Linked DNA regions of Nocardioides panacis. The protein of the gene in region 2 interacts with the protein of the main gene of each other region in a pairwise test. Links are inferred from orthologs where the notes say so. Each region holds a gene or a part of one and is shown on either strand. Other genes may lie near its edges.

Region 1 (8,773 bases), 1.9 Mb from region 2 along the record:
ACCAGGACCAGCCAGAGGAACAGCGGGACGCCCGCGAGCCGGATGATCGAGATGATGTTGGGGATCGTGAGGACCCGGTGGCTGACTGCCACCTCGTCGTCCTGCTGCTCCACCAGGTATCCCTCGCTCGCCGAGCGCTGCCGCGTCGTGCCGGCGCGGACTCCCGCGTCGGCTGGTCGTTGAGTACCTTAGCCCGTCACCGGGCGCGGGCTGCGACGACTCGACCCGGGCCCGCCGACCTCGGCGGACGCGGCCGGAGGGTCAGTCCTGGTGGATCGAACGACCGCAGCGCGGGCAGTGCGCACGGGCGCACATGTCGAGCTGCTGGCCGCAGTGGCAGTCGGTGGTCCGGCTGCAGCGTGCGCGGGTGCTGGTCTTCGTCGAGCGGTTCTCGACAACGGTCATCTTCTCAGTGCGGTTCACGAGTCTCATCTCCCAGGGTTCTCGTCTACCTAGGAAACCGTCGGACCCGCCGAACATGACGCAGAAACTCCGGGTATGGCCCGAACGGACCATGACATTGGCCCGAAGGGACGACCGGGAGCCGGCTCAGAGCTTGTTGAGCTTGGCGAAGGGGCGCATCAGGCGCACCTGCAGGTTGTTGCCGAAGTCGACCACCACCGCCTGGTCGGTCTCCACCGAGACCACCCGGCCCATGCCGTACTTGTCGTGGGTGACGCGCTCGTCCAACTCGTACGTCGCGACGGTGACCGTCGCGGGCGGCTGGAAGGGGCTGCTGGCCAGGTGTCGCCGGGAACCGGCATGAGGCTTCATCACCTCCAGTATGCGTCCCCGAGGAGCATTTGGCGCCATGCGGCCCCGAATCGGTCCAGACCCGGCCCGGATCCGGCCGGCTCCCCCACCCGCCGACCCGGGGCGTCTGGCGACGATCCACCCGCCGACCCGGCGCGTCTGGCGACGTAGAAGCGCCAGAGTCGCCGGGTCGGCGGGGATGGGAACGCCAGAGTCGCCGGGTCGGCGGGTCGGCGGGCTCAGGCCTCCGGCGGGGCTTCGGCGGCGGGCGGGCGGGCGGCCCGCCACTGCGCGAGGCCGTCGAGGGTCGCGGCGTCCAGCGCGGCGACCTCGGTGAACACCTCGCCCTGGCGGCCGGCGATCCGACCGTCCACCACCTCGCTGAGCGCGAACGCGATCGTGCCGGCGCTGCGGACCGTGACCTCGTCGAGGGCCGGGCGGGACGCGGAGGTCAGCGCGATCCCCGCCGCCGACCCGTCCTCGGCGCGCGCCACGCTGACCGAGACCGACTCGCGGGGGTTCACCGACGGGCTGGCGTAGTGCTTGCGCAGCCGCATCAGCGCGCGGTGCCACTCCCGCACCTCCTTGTTGTCCGGGTGCGCGGTGACCACGTCCTCCTCGGTGAGCGGGATGCCCTCGCCGGCCGCGTCGAAGCACCGGGCGTACGACGTCAGCGCGACCGTCCAGAGCGCCTCGACGAGGAGGACCGCCTCGGGGAACCCGGCCGCCGCGCGCCCGAGCTCCGGGAGGAGCCCCTCGCAGCAGCGCAGCACCGTCTGCAGGTCCTCGAACCGCTCGGCCTCCGCCGCCAGTGCCCGCGCCGTCGGCGTCTCGAGCCGCCAGAGGTCCACGAAGTCCTCGCCGCCCGTGCCGGGCCCGGTCTGCTCCTTGGTATCGGTCATGTCGCCACCACTCTCCAGATCAGGTACACGTTGAGCGCGCTGATGGCCACGGTCACCAACCACATCGCGCAGGTGGTGGAGCGCCGGTTGACCAGCGCCCCCATCACGTCCCGCCGGCTCGTCACGATCGCCAGCGGGACGAGCGCGAAGGGGATCCCGAACGACAGCACGACCTGGGAGACCACCAGGCTCGCGGTCACCGGCAGTCCGGTCGCCAGGATCAGCAGCGCCGGCAGCATCGTCACCGCGCGGCGCAGGAACAGCGGGATGCGGCGCCGGATGAAGCCCTGCATCACGACCTGGCCGGCGTAGGTGCCGACGCTGGAGGAGGACAGGCCCGACGCGAGCAGCGCCACCGCGAACGCGAGGGCCGCTCCCCCGCCGACCATCTGCCCCAGCTCACGGTGCGCGCCGACGATGCCGTCGCGGTCCAGCAGGTCGGTGCCCGCGAACACCGACGCCGCGATGAACACCATCGTCAGGTTCACCAGGCCGGCGATGCTGAGCGCCACCACCACGTCGATCTTGTGGTAGCGCATCAGCCGCTGCCGGGAGGCGTCGTCGTGGCAGCGGTTGCGCGACTTGGTCAGCGCGGAGTGCAGGTAGATCACGTGCGGCATCACCGTCGCGCCCACGATGCCGGCGGCGAGCACCACCGACTCCTGGCCGGCGAACGACGGCACCAGGCCGCCGGCGATGCCGGCCGGGTCCGCACCGACCGTGAGCAGGTCGTAGCCGAGGCCGAGCACCACGATGGCCAGCAGTCCGACGATCGCCAGCTCGAAGGGCCGGTGCCCGCGCTGGGACAGCTCGAGGATGCCGAACGCGACGACCGCGGTGATCAGCCCGGCCGGGAACAGCGGGATCCCGAACAGCAGGTTCAGGCCGACGGCGGCGCCGACGAACTCGGCCACGTCGGTGGCCATGGTGACCAGCTCGGCCTGCACCCACAGCCCTCGCGAGACCGCGCGGGGGGAACCTTTCCCGGCAGATCTCGGGGAGGTCCCGCCCGCTGGCCACCCCGAGCTTGGCGGACTCGTACTGCACCAGCATCGCCACCAGGTTGGCCAGCACCACGACCCACACCAGGGCGTAGCCGAACTTCGCACCCGCCGAGAAGTTCGTCGCGAAGTTGCCGGGGTCGATGTAGGCGACGGCCGCCACGAACGCGGGACCCAGCAGCGCGACCAGCTTGCGCACCTGGCCGCGCCGGGTGGGCGGCGCGTCCCTGGCCCCGTCCCTGCCGATCTGCAGCGGCAGCGGCGGGGGACGGGTCCGGGCCCGTCCGGGGACGACCTGGTGCACGGCTCAGCCGACCGAGGGGCCCAGGCCGAGCGACTGCGGCGTGCTCGAGTCCGGTGAGGGCTGGTGCAGCCCTTCGTCCAGCTCGCCGAACTCGGTCATCAGCGCGCGGCTGCCGCCCCACGGGGTCTGCTCCTCGGCGATCAGGGTGTTGGTGGTGAGCAGCAGGCCGGCGACGGACGCACCGTTCTCCAGGGCCGAGCGGCACACCCGCAGCGGGTCGATGATGCCCATCTCGATCATGTCGCCGTAGCGGCCCTCGAGGGCGTCGAAGCCGTCGTCGACTCCCATCTCCGAGACCTTGGCGACCACCTCGTGGCCGGGGTACCCGGCGTTGGTGGCGATCAGGTACATCGGCTCGCTCAGCGCCCGGCGCACGATGTCGACGCCGATCGCGTAGTCGTCGTTGACCTGCAGGTCGTCGAGCACCGGGGCGGCGTGCACCAGTGCCGAGCCGCCGCCGGCGACGATGCCCTCGGCCATCGCGGCCCGGGTCGCGGACAGCGCGTCCTCGACCCGGTGCTGCAGCTCGGCGAGCTCAGCGTTCGTGGGTGCACCGACCCGGATCACGGCCACCTTGCCGGACAGCGAGCCGATCCGCTCGGTGAGCACGTCCTCGTCGATGCCGAAGGTGGCCCGGTCCATCTCCGAGCGCAGCTGCGCCAGCCGGAACTCGATCGCGTCCTGGGAGCCGGCACCGCCGATGATCGTGGTGCGGTCCGCGGTGACCCGGACCTGCCGGGCGCGGCCCATCTGCGCCAGGGTCATGTTCTCCAGGCTGAAGCCGGAGTGCTTGCTGAACACCTCGCCGCCGGTGATCGTGGCGATGTCCTCCAGCTTGCGCAGCCGGCGGTCGCCGAAGCCGGGCGCCTTGGTGGCCACGCAGCGGAAGACGCCGTTGACGTGGTTGTGCACCAGCATGCTCAGGGCCGAGCCGTCGACTGTCTCGGCGATGACGACCAGTGGCCGCGGCTCGCGCATCACCTTGTCCAGCAGCGGCATCAGCTGCTGGACCTTCGAGATCTTCTCGCTGCACAGCAGGATGTAGGGGTCGTCGAGCACCGCCTCCAGGCTGGCCGGGTGCGTGACGAGGTACGGCGAGAGGTAGCCGTTGTCGTACTCGAAGCCCTCGACGAAGTCCACGCTCATGCCGTTCACCGGGGACTCGGTCACCGTGACGATGCCGCGGTCGCCGACGGTGTGCAGCGCGTGCGCCAGCACCGCACCGACCACGTCGTCGTCGTTCGCGGAGATCGCGGCCACCCGCTTGTAGTCCTCCTCGCTGACCACCGGGTGCGCGACCTTGGCGAGCTGCTCGACCAGCCGGGAGACGGCGAGGTCGACGCCGCGCTTGACGAGCACCGGGTTGCCACCGCGGGCGATGGCGCTGATGCCTTCGCGGATGATCGCGTGGGCGATCACGGTCGCGGTCGTCGTACCGTCGCCGACGATGTCGTTGGTCTTGATCGCGGCTTCCTTGACCAGCTGGGCGCCCATGTTCTCGAACGGGTCGCCGAGGTGCACCTCGCGGGCGATCGTCACACCGTCGTTGGTCACCACCGGCGACCCCGTGATCCGTTCGAGCACCACGTTGCGCCCCTTCGGCCCGAGGGTCGACTTCACCGCCTCCGCCAGCTGTTCGACGCCCGAGAGCAGAAGCGCCCGTGCGTCCTCACCGAATCGAAGCTCCTTGGCCATGGGTTCCTCCTGCGGTCGTGATGCGGTTGAGAGGTGCGTCGGTGGGGAGTCAGGGAACGAGGATCGCCCGGCCCCGGACAAGGCCGGCGTCGAGGTCGCGCAAGGCGTCCTGGGCCTGGGCGAGCGGGTACGTCCGGGTGTGCAGGGTGACCTTCCCGGACTGGGCGAGCACCATCAGCTCGGCGAGCTCGTTGTAGGTGCCGACGATGTTCCCGACGATGTTGCGCTCGGTGGAGATGATGTCGAGCGTGGGGACGGTGAGGGTGCCGCCGTACCCGATCACGAAGTAGGAGCCACCGGGGCGGGTCATCGCGAAGCCCGCCTGCTCGGCGCCCTGCTCGGCGACGAAGTCGAGCACCACCTCGGCGCCCTCCCCGTCGGTCAGGTCCTTGACGGTGTCCACCGAGGACTCACCGGCCAGGACGGTCTCGTGCGCGCCCAGCTGCTCGGCCAGCTTGAGGGCGTCGGGGTTGGCGTCCACGACGACGACCCGCGTGGAGGTCAGCGCCAGCAGGCACTGGATCCCGATGTGGCCCAGGCCGCCGGCGCCGATCAACACGCAGGTCGTGCCGGGGTAGAGCAGCGGCACCGCCTTGCGGACCGCGTGGTAGGCGGTGATCCCGGCGTCGGCGAGGGCGGCGACGTCCTCGGGACGGGTGGTGGCGTCGAGCTTCACGCAGGCCCGGGCCGAGGTGAGGAGGTACTCCGCCATCCCGCCGTCGGTGTTCAGCCCGGGGAAGGTGCTCTGGCTGCAGTGCATGTCCTGCCCGGCGCGGCAGGCGCGGCACAGCCCGCAGGTGGGCGTCGGGTGCAGGATCACGGTGTCACCGACCGCGACGTTCGTGACGGCGGAGCCGACCTCGTGGACCCAGCCGGCGTTCTCGTGGCCGAGCGTGTAGGGCAGGCCGACGCCCATGGCGGCGGCCCACTGCCCCTCCATCACGTGCAGGTCGGTGCGGCACACGCCGGCTCCCCCGACCTTGATCACGACGTCCAACGGACCGGAGACGACCGGGTCCGGGACCTCCTCCACGACGGGCATCTGGTGGTACGCGTGCAGCCGGACAGCCTTCATAGCTCCTCCTCCGCGCCGCCACCGACGGACGCGAGACGTGAACCGGCGCCGTACCGCTCCTGCAGCAGGCCCCGGCAGATACTCGAGTTGGCACCCACGCTGACCCCGGTCACCCGGGCCTTGCGCAGGTGCAGCGGCAGTGCCTCGACCCCGACGGCCTCACCGGTCACCACGTCGACGAGCAGCGCCGACGTGTCGTCGGCGGGCAGCCCGAGGTCGCGGCGGCGGGACCGCAGCCGGTCCACCTCGCGCGAGAGCCCGACGTCGCCGAGGGTCATCACCGCGAGCTCCTCGGGCGTGCGGCCCGCGGCCACCAGCGGCCGGCAGACCAGGTCGGTGCCGGCGAGCACCGCCTTGCGGAGGAAGTCGCGGCGCAGCCCCTCGAGCTCGTCGACGGCCTCGCCGTCGAACGACGCCACGAAGCCGGCCCGGGCCGCCACGCCCCCGTTGATCGCGTCGGACGCGAAGTGGTCCTCGAGCACCACGGTGGTACGCCGGACGCCCTCGACACGGTTCACCGCGTCGAAGGCGTCCGCGACCATCAAGTACGCGAAGTTGGGGGCGCAGAAGTACGTCGGCAGCCGCAGCCGTACGTCGACCTCGTCGCCCGTGACGGTGCAGGAGGACACGAACCCCAGCACCGTCACGGACTCGTCGAGCTCCGGGTCCCGGACGGTCCCCAGGGCCTCCAGCACCTGACCCCGGTCGATCACACCACGGCTCCGACGTCGGAGACGCCGACCGCGGACTCCTGGGCGGCCGGCGTGCCCGCGCCGGCACCGAGCTGGAGCTCGGCCGGGACCTCGATGCCGTAGAGCTTCGCGGCGTTCAGACCGAGGATCTTCTTCTTGGTGTCGGTCGTGACCCGGGGGTAGTCGGAGAACTCGTCGCTGGGGTAGTCCCAGTCCACGAAGCCTTCGATCTGCCACTTCGGCTCCCAGATGCCGTAGTCGCTGCCGAAGGTCATCTTGTCCTCGCCGACCCAGAACAGCAGCTCCCCCATCACCTTGGCGAAGAACCGGGGACGCGCGTGCATCAGGCCGCCGATGACGACCGACAGACCGGCGTACACGTTCGGCTCCTGGGTCGCCATGAAGCAGAAGTCCTCGATGCGGGGCAGGCCCACGTGCTCCACGATGAAGTTGAGGTCGGGGAAGTCCGTGGCGGCGTGGTCCACGTCGGAGACGTCGAACGCGTCCTTGTCCAGGGGCCAGATCGTCGGGCCCTTGTGGATGTGGATGTTCTTGATCCCGAGCTCCTGGGACTTCTCCAGGAAGCGGTAGGCCTCGGGGTCCTTGAGCGTCCAGCCGCGGGAGCCCTCCCGCCACTCGGCGGTGTACAGCTTGACCCCCGTCGAGCCCCAGCGCTTGACGTTCTCCTCGAGCTCCCGCAGCCCGGCGTCACCCTCCCGCGGGTCCCACCGGGTGTTCACGACGAACTTGCCCGGGTGCTTCTCGGACAGGGCGCCGTTGCGCTCGGTGGTGTTGAAGCCCTCGGTGTACCACTCCTTGAGGTAGGTCGGCTGGAACACCGCCACGTCGACGTACCCGTCCTCGAAGACGTCCTTCATCAGGTCGTCCTCGGAGTACTTCTGGAAGTGCTCGATGGACCAGTGCGTCTCCGGGGGGCCCGAGTCCCTGGTAGGCGTGGAAGCACTCGATCCAGCCCTTGGCGTAGTTCTCGTGGCCGGCCACCCAGTTCTCCGGGCTCGCGTCCCAGTAGTGCATGTGGCTGTCGACGACGAAGTACTTCTCGCCGTTCTTCTCGTACATAGGTCCTCCTCGGGCGTACGTCGCTGGTGCGGTCGGCTCAGTGGGCGGTCAGGTCGAAGCCGATGTAGTCCGCGGCGTCCTCGGGGTTGGCGAACATGATCGTGCGGTCGTCGAGGTGGATCATCCGGCCGTAGTGGGTCGACATGTTCTCCTCGAACTCCGCCGAGTCGAAGTACCCCTCGTCCTCGCCGAGCGCCTCCGACAGCTCGTCGTAGACGAAGTCCATCCGGTTGACCGCGTCGACGCGGATCATCGAGGGCAGCGGGGTCACGGTCACCCCGTCCTTGGTGGCCATCACCTCCGCGACCACCGCCCCGACCTGGTTGTTCATCAACGTCACGCCGCACATGTTCGAGGGGGTGCTGTCGGACTTGAACGGGCTCTCGGCCGTCTTGAACGTGCTCACTGGGTCAGCTCCTTCGGGGTGGTGAGGGACAGCTCGTCGAGGATCCCGCTGAAGCGGGCCTTCGCGCGGTCGAGGGCGTCCTCGAAGCGCGGCGGCTTGGAGTCGGGCAGCGACCAGATCGGCTGGAGCTCGCGAGCGGCGGCGATGCAGCGCGGGGTCCAGGTGGACAGCCACTCGTCCATCAGCGCCGTGTTGTGCTCGGCGAACTCCTTGTCGGTCGCCAGCGGCTCGAACATCACCTTGGTGTAGCGGAGGTCGCGCTCCGCGTAGTCGTGCTCGCCGGCACCCATCACCGTCGGGGTCACGAAGTCACCGTTGCGCGGGGAGGCCTGCTGCACCAGCCCGCTGCGGAACAGCTCCCCGACGAGCGGCTCGAAGATGACGTTGGCGACGAAGACCGCCTCGGCCCAGTCGTCGATGGCGGTCATCTGCTCGGCCACCCGGCGCACGCCCTGCCACACCGGGTCGTTGTTCCAGGCGTCGAGGTGGGCGGCGCCGTCGAAGCCCTCGATCTCCTCGGTGAGGGTGAGGTTGTACAGCGCGAGGTCCTGGGCGAAGCGGATCCGGTGCATGCTGTTCACGGCGATGGCGTTGTTGTGCATGTTGGTGGGCGCCCGACGGTTCGCGTTGGCGAACAGGTAGAGGCCGAGGCCCTGCTCGACGTGCATCCAGGCGCCGACGTGCCGCTCGACGAACTGCACCCAGTTGGGGTTCCACTGCTCGAAGGCCTTGGACTCCCGGGCGGTGTCGATGTTCTGGTTGATCTGCCGCACCACGTTGGAGTTGTAGCGGTAGAACGTCAGCTCCCACTCCTCATTGGGGTCCCGGAACTCGTGCCAGCCGTGGGCCGGCCACTCGTAGCCGG
Region 2 (8,682 bases):
GGGCTTTGGCGGCGTCGACAGCGCCTGCTCGTGCCGCTTCGGATCGTTCTTGGAGTGAGACCTTGCGCGGCTTGCTGGCCTCCGCCACGGGGATCGAGTCCAGGTTCTCCCCGAGGAACAGCTGCCGACAGAACTCTCCGTGAGGAAGCCCGTCGACGATCACCTCATCGCCCTCCTCGGCACGTGGCCGGCGGCTGGCAGGCTGGTCAGGGCCCGTTCGGTCCATCGGTCCAACTCTGGGAACGGCTCGAAGCGCACCAAGGTCATGGCTTTCCTCCCTGAGTTCGTCCGGTCCCGGTCTGTGGGCAGCCTGGTCGGGCCCCGTGCCGCTCTTCCTGGGCAACTGAGCGGCTCCTACGCCCTCCAGTCAATGAACCGGAGGTGCAGGTGTCATCCCCTGTTCCGGGGATCCGCCAGCTGCGCGACCGCGCGGGGGAGAACCTGCTCGACCCACCCGAGGATCTCGTAGGCAGGGGCCGGTCCACACTTGCAGGCGACCAACCTTCCCCCTTCCATGACGAGAAGGGTCGGAGATGCCTGCACCGAGAAGCGGCGGGACAGCCGGGGCGCGCCTTCGACGTTGACCTTGACCACCTTCACCTGGCCCGCCAGGTCGCCGGCCACCTGCTCCATCACCGGGATCACCCTGGGACCGTGGGGGCCGACAGGCGCCCACAAGTCCACCAGCACCGGCAGCGCAGCGGCGTCCGCGACGCCGGCGAAGTCGACGTCCGAGGCGTCCACGAGCCAGGGCAGCGGGCCGTGACAGTCGCGACACCGGGGGAGGTCGAGCGCTCCGGACAGCACTCGGTTCCGGTGACCACACAGCCTGCACGCGAGCATCCGCGCCCGGGTCCCCCTCCCCCTGCGCGCCTCACCCGTCACGTGCCACGTCTCCTCCTGCCGGCCGCGATCATCGACCACGTTGCCAAAGCTGCCGTTCGCGGTCGAACAGGTCCAGACCGACGACGGCCCTCACCGCGCGCTCGCCCACGCACGCGACCTTGCTCGCGCGTAGCATCGAGCGGAATGGGGTCACACGATAGGAGACGCCCTGGTGAACGACCTTCGCATGGGGATTGCAGGGGTGGGCGAGATCCGTCCGGGAATGCACCTTTGCGCGATCTACTCGGGACCGGACCAGCGAGACCGGCTGCTGGTGCCGTTCATGCAGGAGGGGCTGCGCCACGGCGACCAGTGCGTCTGCCTCATCGACGGCCTCGAGCCGAGGAGCATGCGGCAGCAGACGTACGGAGCGGCAGGTCGCGGCGACACGCCCCGTTCCGGGCACCTCGGCGTCTACCCGGCCTCCCACGCCTACCTCCGGGCCGGGAAGCTCGCCGTCGAGCAGATGACTACGTTCCTCGAAACCCACCCGGCGTCGTCCACCGGCGACCAGCTCCCCCTGCTGCGGGCAGCCGGGGAGATGTCCTGGGGACCGCGTGAGCCCGGCGCGGAGGAGCTGTCCGTCCACGAGTCCGCCGTCACCCAGGTCCTCGCCGAGGTGCCCGCCTTGTTCCTCTGCCTGTACGACCTGCAGCGGTTCGGGGTGGAGATGCTCGTCAACGTGCTCAGGATCCACTCCCAGGTGCTCCTCGACGGGACCGTGCTCCACAACCCTCACTGCCTGGCGCCGACCGACTACCCGAAGACCACGCCCCCCGCCGTCGTCAGCTACCCCTTGGCCGACCTCCACCTCGGACCCGTGGGCGAGGGTGACCAGTGGCTGTCCCTCACCGGCGCCGAGGTCCGGGTCGCCGAGCTCGTGGCGAGCGGCATGACGAACCGCGCGATAGCCGAGCAGCTGATCGTGTCGCCCCACACCGTGGACGCGCACCTCAAGCACATGTACGTGAAGCTCGGTATCCACTCGCGCGTCGAGCTCACGGTCCTCGCACTCCGGCACGGCCCCCCGGCCGCCTGACGTCCCCAGCGGCGACCGCAGTTGTACCTGTTCACGGGATGCCCCCGGCCGTGCACGTCGAAAGCATGGCCGGGTCCGGCATCCAGTGAACGGAGTGCGTCATGGGTAGAGCTGTTGGAATCGACCTAGGAACGACCAACTCGGTGATCGCGGCGATGGAAGGTGGCCAACCCCAGGTCATCCCCAATGGCGAGGGGAACCGGACCACACCCTCCGTCGTCGCGTTCCTCGAGAGCGGTGAGCGACTCGTGGGCCAGATGGCCCGGCGACAGGCGATCTTGAACCCCAAGGGCACGATCTACTCGGCCAAGCGCTTCGTCGGCCGCAAGTACGACGAGGTGGAGAGCGAGATCCACACGGTCTCCTACGATGTCGTGGCCGGACCGGACGGAGCAGTCCGGTTCTCGGTCCACGGAAAGCTCTACGCGCCGGAGGAGATCTCCGCGCAGATCCTGCGCAAGTTGGCGGACGACGCGGGCAAGGCGCTCGGCGAGCGAGTCACCGAGGCGGTCATCACCGTGCCGGCGCACTTCAACGACGCCCAGCGGCAGGCCACCAAGGACGCGGGCAAGATTGCCGGCCTGGAGGTGCTCCGGATCATCAACGAGCCCACCGCGGCGGCCCTGGCGTACGGGATGGACAAGCTCGAGAACGAGACCGTCCTCGTCTTCGACCTCGGCGGCGGCACCTTCGACGTCAGCGTCCTGACCGTGGGTGAGGGCGTGGTCGAGGTGCGGTCCACGGCCGGCAACACCCACCTGGGCGGGGACGACTTCGACAGGCGTGTCGTGGACTACCTCGCGGACGAGTTCAAGAAGGAGAACGGCGTCGACCTACGGCAGGACGCGCAAGCCCTGCAGCGCCTGTTCGAGGCGGCCGAGAAGGCCAAGGTCGAGCTGTCGTCGGTCACCCAGACCGCGGTGAACCTGCCGTTCGTGACCGCGGACGCTTCCGGCCCCAAGCACCTCAACGTCAACCTGATGCGCTCCACGTTCGAGCAGCTCACTGCGGACCTGGTCGAGAGCTGCATGGGTCCGGTCACCCAGGCCCTGGGGGACGCGAAGGTCACCGCGGACGACATCGACGAGGTCATCCTCGTCGGCGGCTCCACGCGGCTGCCTGCCGTGCAGAACCTGGTTCGCCGGATGACCGGCGGCAAGGAACCCAACATGACCGTCAACCCGGACGAGGTCGTCGCACTCGGGGCGGCCGTCCAGGCTGCCATCATCAAGGGAGACGTGAAGGACGTCCTGCTCCTGGACGTCACACCACTCTCCCTGGGGCTGGAGACACAGGGCGGAGTGATGACCAAGGTCATCGAGCGCAACACCACGATCCCGGCGCGTCGCACCGAGGTCTTCAGCACCGCCGAGGACAACCAGCAGGCGGTGGACGTGGTGGTCCTCCAGGGGGGAGCGAGAGCGCGCCAGCGACAACCGGGCGCTCGCACGGTTCCGGCTGGAGAACATCCGGCCCGCGCCACGGGGGGAGCCCCAGGTCGAGGTCACCTTCGACATCGACGCCAACGGCATCCTGCACGTCTCCGCGAAGGACAAGGACACCGGAGCCGAGCAGCAGGTCACCATCAGCGAGACCTCGACCCTGCCCCAGGAGGAGGTCGACCGCATGGTCTCGGACGCCGAGGCGCACCGCAGCGAGGATGCCCAGCTCCGTGAGCACGTCGACGCCCGCAACGAGCTCGACTCCGTGACGTACCAGGTGCAGCACCAGCTCGAGCAGGCCGGGGACGCGGTCCCCGAGCACGACCGCGCCCGGGCTGAGATGTTGATCAACGACGCGCGCGCGGCTCTCGACGAGCAGGCGCCGACCGACCGCCTGCGGTCCCTCACGGGCGAGCTGCACCAGATGGCCCAGGCGCTGAGCATGTCCGCCCGGGGCCCGGCCGGCGCCGGCACCACCGGCGAGTCGGCCGGCTCCGCCCAGACCGGACCGGGCGACGATTCGGACGACGTGATCGACGCCGAGTTCACGACGCACTGAGTGTCCTCGTCATGGCCGGACAGGAGAACCCCGAAACCGAGCTCGCCGACGCCGCCGACGCTGCCGTCGCCGACGGTGCCGCCGAGCCGGAGAGGAAGATCGCCGAGCTCGAGGACTCGTGGCGCCGCACAGCCGCGGAGCTGGAGAACCTCCGCAAGCGGTGCGCCAAGGACGTGATCCGCGCCCGCGAGCAGGAGCGGGCATCGGTGGCTGTCCGCTGGTTGCCGGTCCTCGACAATCTCGAGCGTGCACTCGAGCACGCCGCCTCGAACCCGGACCAGATCGTCGAGGGCGTGCGTGCCGTGCACCAGCAGGCACTCACGGTCCTTGCCGACCTGGGCTACCCCCGGCGCGACGACGAGACCGGCAAGGCCTTCGACCCCGCCCGGCACGAAGCCGTCAGCACCGTCACCGACGAGGACCTCGTCCCCGGCACGGTCGCACACGTCGTCCGGCCCGGCTACGGGCCGGACGGCGAGATCCTCCGGCCGGCGTCCGTCGTCGTGGCGACCAGGAGCGAGTGATGGCCCGGGACTCCTATGAGGTCCTCGGTGTCTCCCGCGATGCCGACCAGTCGGAGATCCAACGGGCCTACCGCAAGCGCGCCCGCACGCTGCACCCCGACGTCAACAAGGATCCCGGCGCCGAGGAAGAGTTCAAGGAGCTCGCCGAGGCGTACGACGTGCTCTCCGACCCCGACCAGCGCAAGCGGTACGACGCGTTCGGCGAGGACTTCCGGCGCGTGGGTCCCGACGTGGACCCGGAGGCCTACCGCCGGGCGCGCGCGTACGCAGGCGCCGACGCCGGCGGCGGGCGGTCGAGCGGCTGGGGCGGGGCCGGTCCCTCGGGCGACTTCCGGTACTCCGGCTCGGTCGGGGACGTGGATCTGGAGGATCTGCTCGGTGGCATCTTCGGTGCCCGCGGCCGCGGCCGGGGTGGATGGGGACCGGTCTCCGGCTCCGACCACGAGAGCGAAGTGGAGGTGACCGTCGAGGAGGCGTACAACGGGACCCGGCGGACCCTGTCGATGAGTGGTGCCGACGGTCCGCGCACCATCGACGTGAACGTCCCCGCGGGTGTCGTGGACGGCCAGCGGATCCGGTTGCGCGGCCAGGGCGGTCAGGGGTCCGGCGGGGGCGAGGCGGGCGACCTGTACCTCGTCGTCCGCATCGCCCCTCATCCTCGCTACCGGCTCGAGGGCCGAGACCTGCACGTGCTGCTGCCCCTGGCCCCCCTGGGAGGCCGCGCTCGGTGCGTCGGTGGACATCGACACCCCCGGCGGCCCCGCCACCGTCGGCGTCCCGGCCGGCACCTCCAGCCATCGCCGGCTGCGGCTGAGGGGCCGCGGGCTGCCGAACAAGCGGGGCAAGCCGGGGGACCTGTACGCCGAGGCCCAGGTCAAGCTGCCCAGGTCGCCGTCGGCGGACGAACGCGAGCTGTTCGAGCGGCTCGCGAAGGTCTCGACCTTCGACCCGAGGAGCGCACGATGACCGCGACGACCACCGGCTCACCGACCGGGTCATCGATCGGGACGAGATGGCCGCTGGCCCGCCCCTACCGCCTGAGCCTGGACAGCTACGCCCGGATCACCGGGGTGCACCCGGAGCTGGTCCGTCGGCTGGTCACGCTCGGGCTTCTCGACATCACCCGGGACGCCCAGGGCAACCTCTGGTTCGACCCGGCCCAGGTTCGGGAGATGGCCACGATCCAACGGCTGCACCTGCGGCTGAACCTCAGTTACTCGTCGCTCGGCCTGGTCATGCACCTGCTCGAGCGGATCTCCGACCTGGAGAGATCACAACGACGCTCACGCCCAGAGAGGGGAGTTCGATGGACCTGAACCGACTCACGCAGAAGTCGCAGGAGGCACTGCACGACGCCCAGACCAAGGCGCTCCGGTTCGGCCACCAAGAGGTGGACGGCGAGCACCTGCTCCTGGCGCTGCTGGAGCAGACCGACGGCCTGGTCCCGCCGCTCCTGGCCCGGGCGGGTGCGGACGTGGAGCGGCTGCGCGAGGACCTGGAGGCCGAGCTCACGAAGCGCCCGCGCGTCACCGGGTCCGGCGCCGAGCCCGGGAAGGTGTACGTCACCCAGCGGCTGAACCGCGTCCTCGAGGTCGCTGACAAGGAGGCCCGCAGGCTCAAGGACGAGTACGTCTCCGTCGAGCACCTGGTCGTCGCCCTCCTCGACGAGGGATCCGGCTCGGCAGCCGGTCGGATCCTGGCCCGGCACGACGTGACCCACGACTCGTTCCTGCAGACCCTGACATCGGTCAGGGGTGCGCAGCGGGTCACGTCCGCCACTCCCGAGGGGACCTACGAAGCCCTCGCGAAGTACGGTCGCGACCTCGTCGCGGACGCCGCCGCCGACCGGCTGGAGCCGGTGATCGGCCGGGACTCGGAGATCCGTCGCACCATCCAGATCCTGTCCCGCAAGAGCAAGAACAACCCGGTGCTGATCGGTGAGCCCGGAGTGGGGAAGACCGCCATCGTCGAGGGCCTGGCGCAGCGGATCCACAACGGTGACGTGCCCGAGGGACTCCGCGACAAGACCGTCTTCGCCCTGGACATGGGCTCGCTCGTCGCCGGTGCGAAGTACCGCGGCGAGTTCGAGGAACGGCTCAAGGCCGTCCTCAACGAGGTCCTGGCCGCCGAGGGGAAGATCCTGCTGTTCGTCGACGAGCTGCACACCGTGGTCGGGGCCGGGGCGTCCGAAGGTGCGATGGACGCGGGCCAGATGCTGAAGCCCATGCTGGCGCGTGGCGAGCTGCACATGATCGGGGCCACGACCCTCGACGAGTACCGCAGCCACATCGAGAAGGACGCGGCCCTCGAGCGCAGGTTCCAGCCGGTCGTGGTCGACGAGCCGGGCATCGAGGACGCCCTGTCGATCCTCCGGGGGCTGCGCGAGCGCTTCGAGGTCTTCCACGGTGTCAAGATCCACGACGGCGCGCTGGTCGCCGCGGTCACCCTGAGCCACCGCTACATCTCCGACCGGTTCCTGCCCGACAAGGCCATCGACCTCGTCGACGAGGCGTGCGCGATGCTGCGCACCGAGATCGACTCGATGCCCGCCGAGCTCGACGAGCTGACCCGCCGGGTCACCCGGCTGGAGATCGAGGAGGCCGCAGTGGCCCAGGAGACGGATCCGGCCAGCCGGCGTCGCCTCGAGGAGCTGCGCAAGGAGCTGGCCGACCTGAAGGCCGAGGCCGACGCGGTGCGGGCCCAGTGGGAGGCGGAGCGCCAGGCGCTCCGCGAGGTCCAGGCGCTGCGCCAGGAGATCGAGCAGGTTCGCCTGGCGAGCGAACGGGCCGAGCGGGAGTACGACCTGAACCAGGCCGCGAGCCTGCGCCACGGCAAGCTGCCCGACCTCGACCGACGGCTCACGGCCGCCGAGGAGAGGCTCGAGGCGAAGCAGTCCGGGCGGCGCCTGCTCCGCGAGGTCGTCACCGCCGACGAGATCGCCGCCATCGTGGCCCGCTGGACGGGCATCCCGGTGAGCCGGCTCCAGGAGGGCGAGCGGGAGAAGATCCTCCGCCTCGACGAGGTGCTCCACGAGCGGGTGATCGGCCAGGACGAGGCGGTCCAGCTGGTGACCGACGCGGTCGTGCGGGCGCGTTCCGGGATCAAGAACCCGACCCGCCCGATCGGCTCCTTCGTCTTCCTCGGCCCGACCGGTGTCGGCAAGACCGAGCTCGCCAAGGCGCTCGCGGAGGCTCTCTTCGACAGCGAGGAGAACATCATCCGGATCGACATGAGCGAGTACCAGGAGCGGCACACCGTGAGCCGGCTCGTGGGTGCACCACCCGGCTACGTCGGGTTCGAGGAGGGCGGCCAGCTGACCGAGGCGGTCCGGCGCAAGCACTACTCGGTGGTCCTGCTCGACGAGATCGAGAAGGCCCACGCCGACGTCTTCAACATCCTGCTCCAGGTGCTCGACGACGGGCGCCTGACGGACTCCCACGGGCGCACGGTGGACTTCCGCAACACCGTCATCATCATGACCTCCAACATCGGCTCGGAGTACCTGCTCGAGGGGGTCACGCCGGACGGCGAGGTGAAGTCGGAGGCCCGGGCCCTCGTGATGAGCTCGCTGCGATCCCACTTCCGGCCGGAGTTCCTGAACCGGATCGACGAGACCGTGCTGTTCAAGCCTCTGACGTTCGCCGAGATCGAGCGCATCGTCGACCTCCAGCTCGAGGAGCTGCGCGAACGCCTGGCGGACCAACGGATCTCGCTCGTGGACACCGAGGAGGCCCGGAGGTTCATCGCCGAGCAGGGCTTCGACCCGGCCTACGGCGCTCGTCCGCTGCGGCGCTTCATCACCCGTGAGGTGGAGACCCGCGTCGCCCGCGCGCTGCTGCGCGGTGACCTGCCCGAGGACTCGACCATCGTGGTCGACCTCGTCGACGGCGAGCTCACCGTCGTACCGGGGCGACCCGACGACCAGAAGAGGGCAGTGGCATGAGCGCGACGGTGAAGACCCCGACGAAGGTCGTGGTGTGCCCGAGCTGCAGCACGAAGAACCGGGTGCCCGCCGCCGCCGACGGAGCGCCCCGCTGCGGGAACTGCCAGAACCCACTGCCGTGGGTGGTCGACACGTCCGACGCGGACTTCGCCGCCGTGGTGGACGAGTCGACCATCCCGGTGCTCGTCGACGTGTGGGCGCCGTGGTGCGGTCCCTGCCGCATGGTCAGCCCGGCGTTGGAGCAGCTGGCGACGGAGCTCGCAGGGAGGCTGAAGCTGGTCAAGGTCAAC

What was found.
Region 1: the proteins of KRR39_RS18245 (region 2) and KRR39_RS08985 interact in binary tests that used the Escherichia coli proteins (3 or more experiments, as listed by UniProt). The link is inferred for Nocardioides panacis from one-to-one orthologs.

The regions. Positions count from the first base shown.
Region 1 is NZ_CP077062.1:1,851,598-1,860,370, forward strand. Bases 628-3,600 are described here. They hold KRR39_RS08985 (Nramp family divalent metal transporter), read right to left. Parts: upstream 2,603-3,600; coding sequence 1,652-2,602; downstream 628-1,651. Other genes in these bases: KRR39_RS08975 (hypothetical protein), read right to left, coding at 628-774; KRR39_RS08980 (hypothetical protein), read right to left, coding at 993-1,655; groL (chaperonin GroEL), read right to left, coding at 2,964-3,600. Also shown: cardiolipin synthase ClsA, read right to left, coding at 1-113; KRR39_RS08970 (hypothetical protein), read right to left, coding at 262-423; more of KRR39_RS08975, read right to left, coding at 550-627; more of groL, read right to left, coding at 3,601-4,655; KRR39_RS08995 (NAD(P)-dependent alcohol dehydrogenase), read right to left, coding at 4,705-5,730; KRR39_RS09000 (iron-sulfur cluster assembly protein), read right to left, coding at 5,727-6,443; KRR39_RS09005 (amidohydrolase family protein), read right to left, coding at 6,440-7,300; propane 2-monooxygenase effector subunit MimD, read right to left, coding at 7,540-7,908; KRR39_RS09015 (ferritin family protein), read right to left, coding at 7,905-8,773. UniProt on the Escherichia coli protein: H(+)-stimulated, divalent metal cation uptake system. Involved in manganese and iron uptake. Can also transport cadmium, cobalt, zinc and to a lesser extent nickel and copper. Involved in response to reactive oxygen.
Region 2 is NZ_CP077062.1:3,730,362-3,739,043, reverse strand. What follows is about bases 2,811-5,692. They hold KRR39_RS18245 (nucleotide exchange factor GrpE), read left to right. Parts: upstream 2,811-3,936; coding sequence 3,937-4,449; downstream 4,450-5,692. Other genes in these bases: KRR39_RS26590 (DnaJ domain-containing protein), read left to right, coding at 4,449-5,692. Outside these bases: KRR39_RS18260 (thioredoxin family protein), read right to left, coding at 391-924; KRR39_RS18255 (MEDS domain-containing protein), read left to right, coding at 1,058-1,924; more of KRR39_RS26590, read left to right, coding at 5,693-5,765; ATP-dependent chaperone ClpB, read left to right, coding at 5,756-8,392; trxA (thioredoxin), read left to right, coding at 8,389-8,682. UniProt on the Escherichia coli protein: Participates actively in the response to hyperosmotic and heat shock by preventing the aggregation of stress-denatured proteins, in association with DnaK and GrpE. It is the nucleotide exchange factor for DnaK and may function as a thermosensor.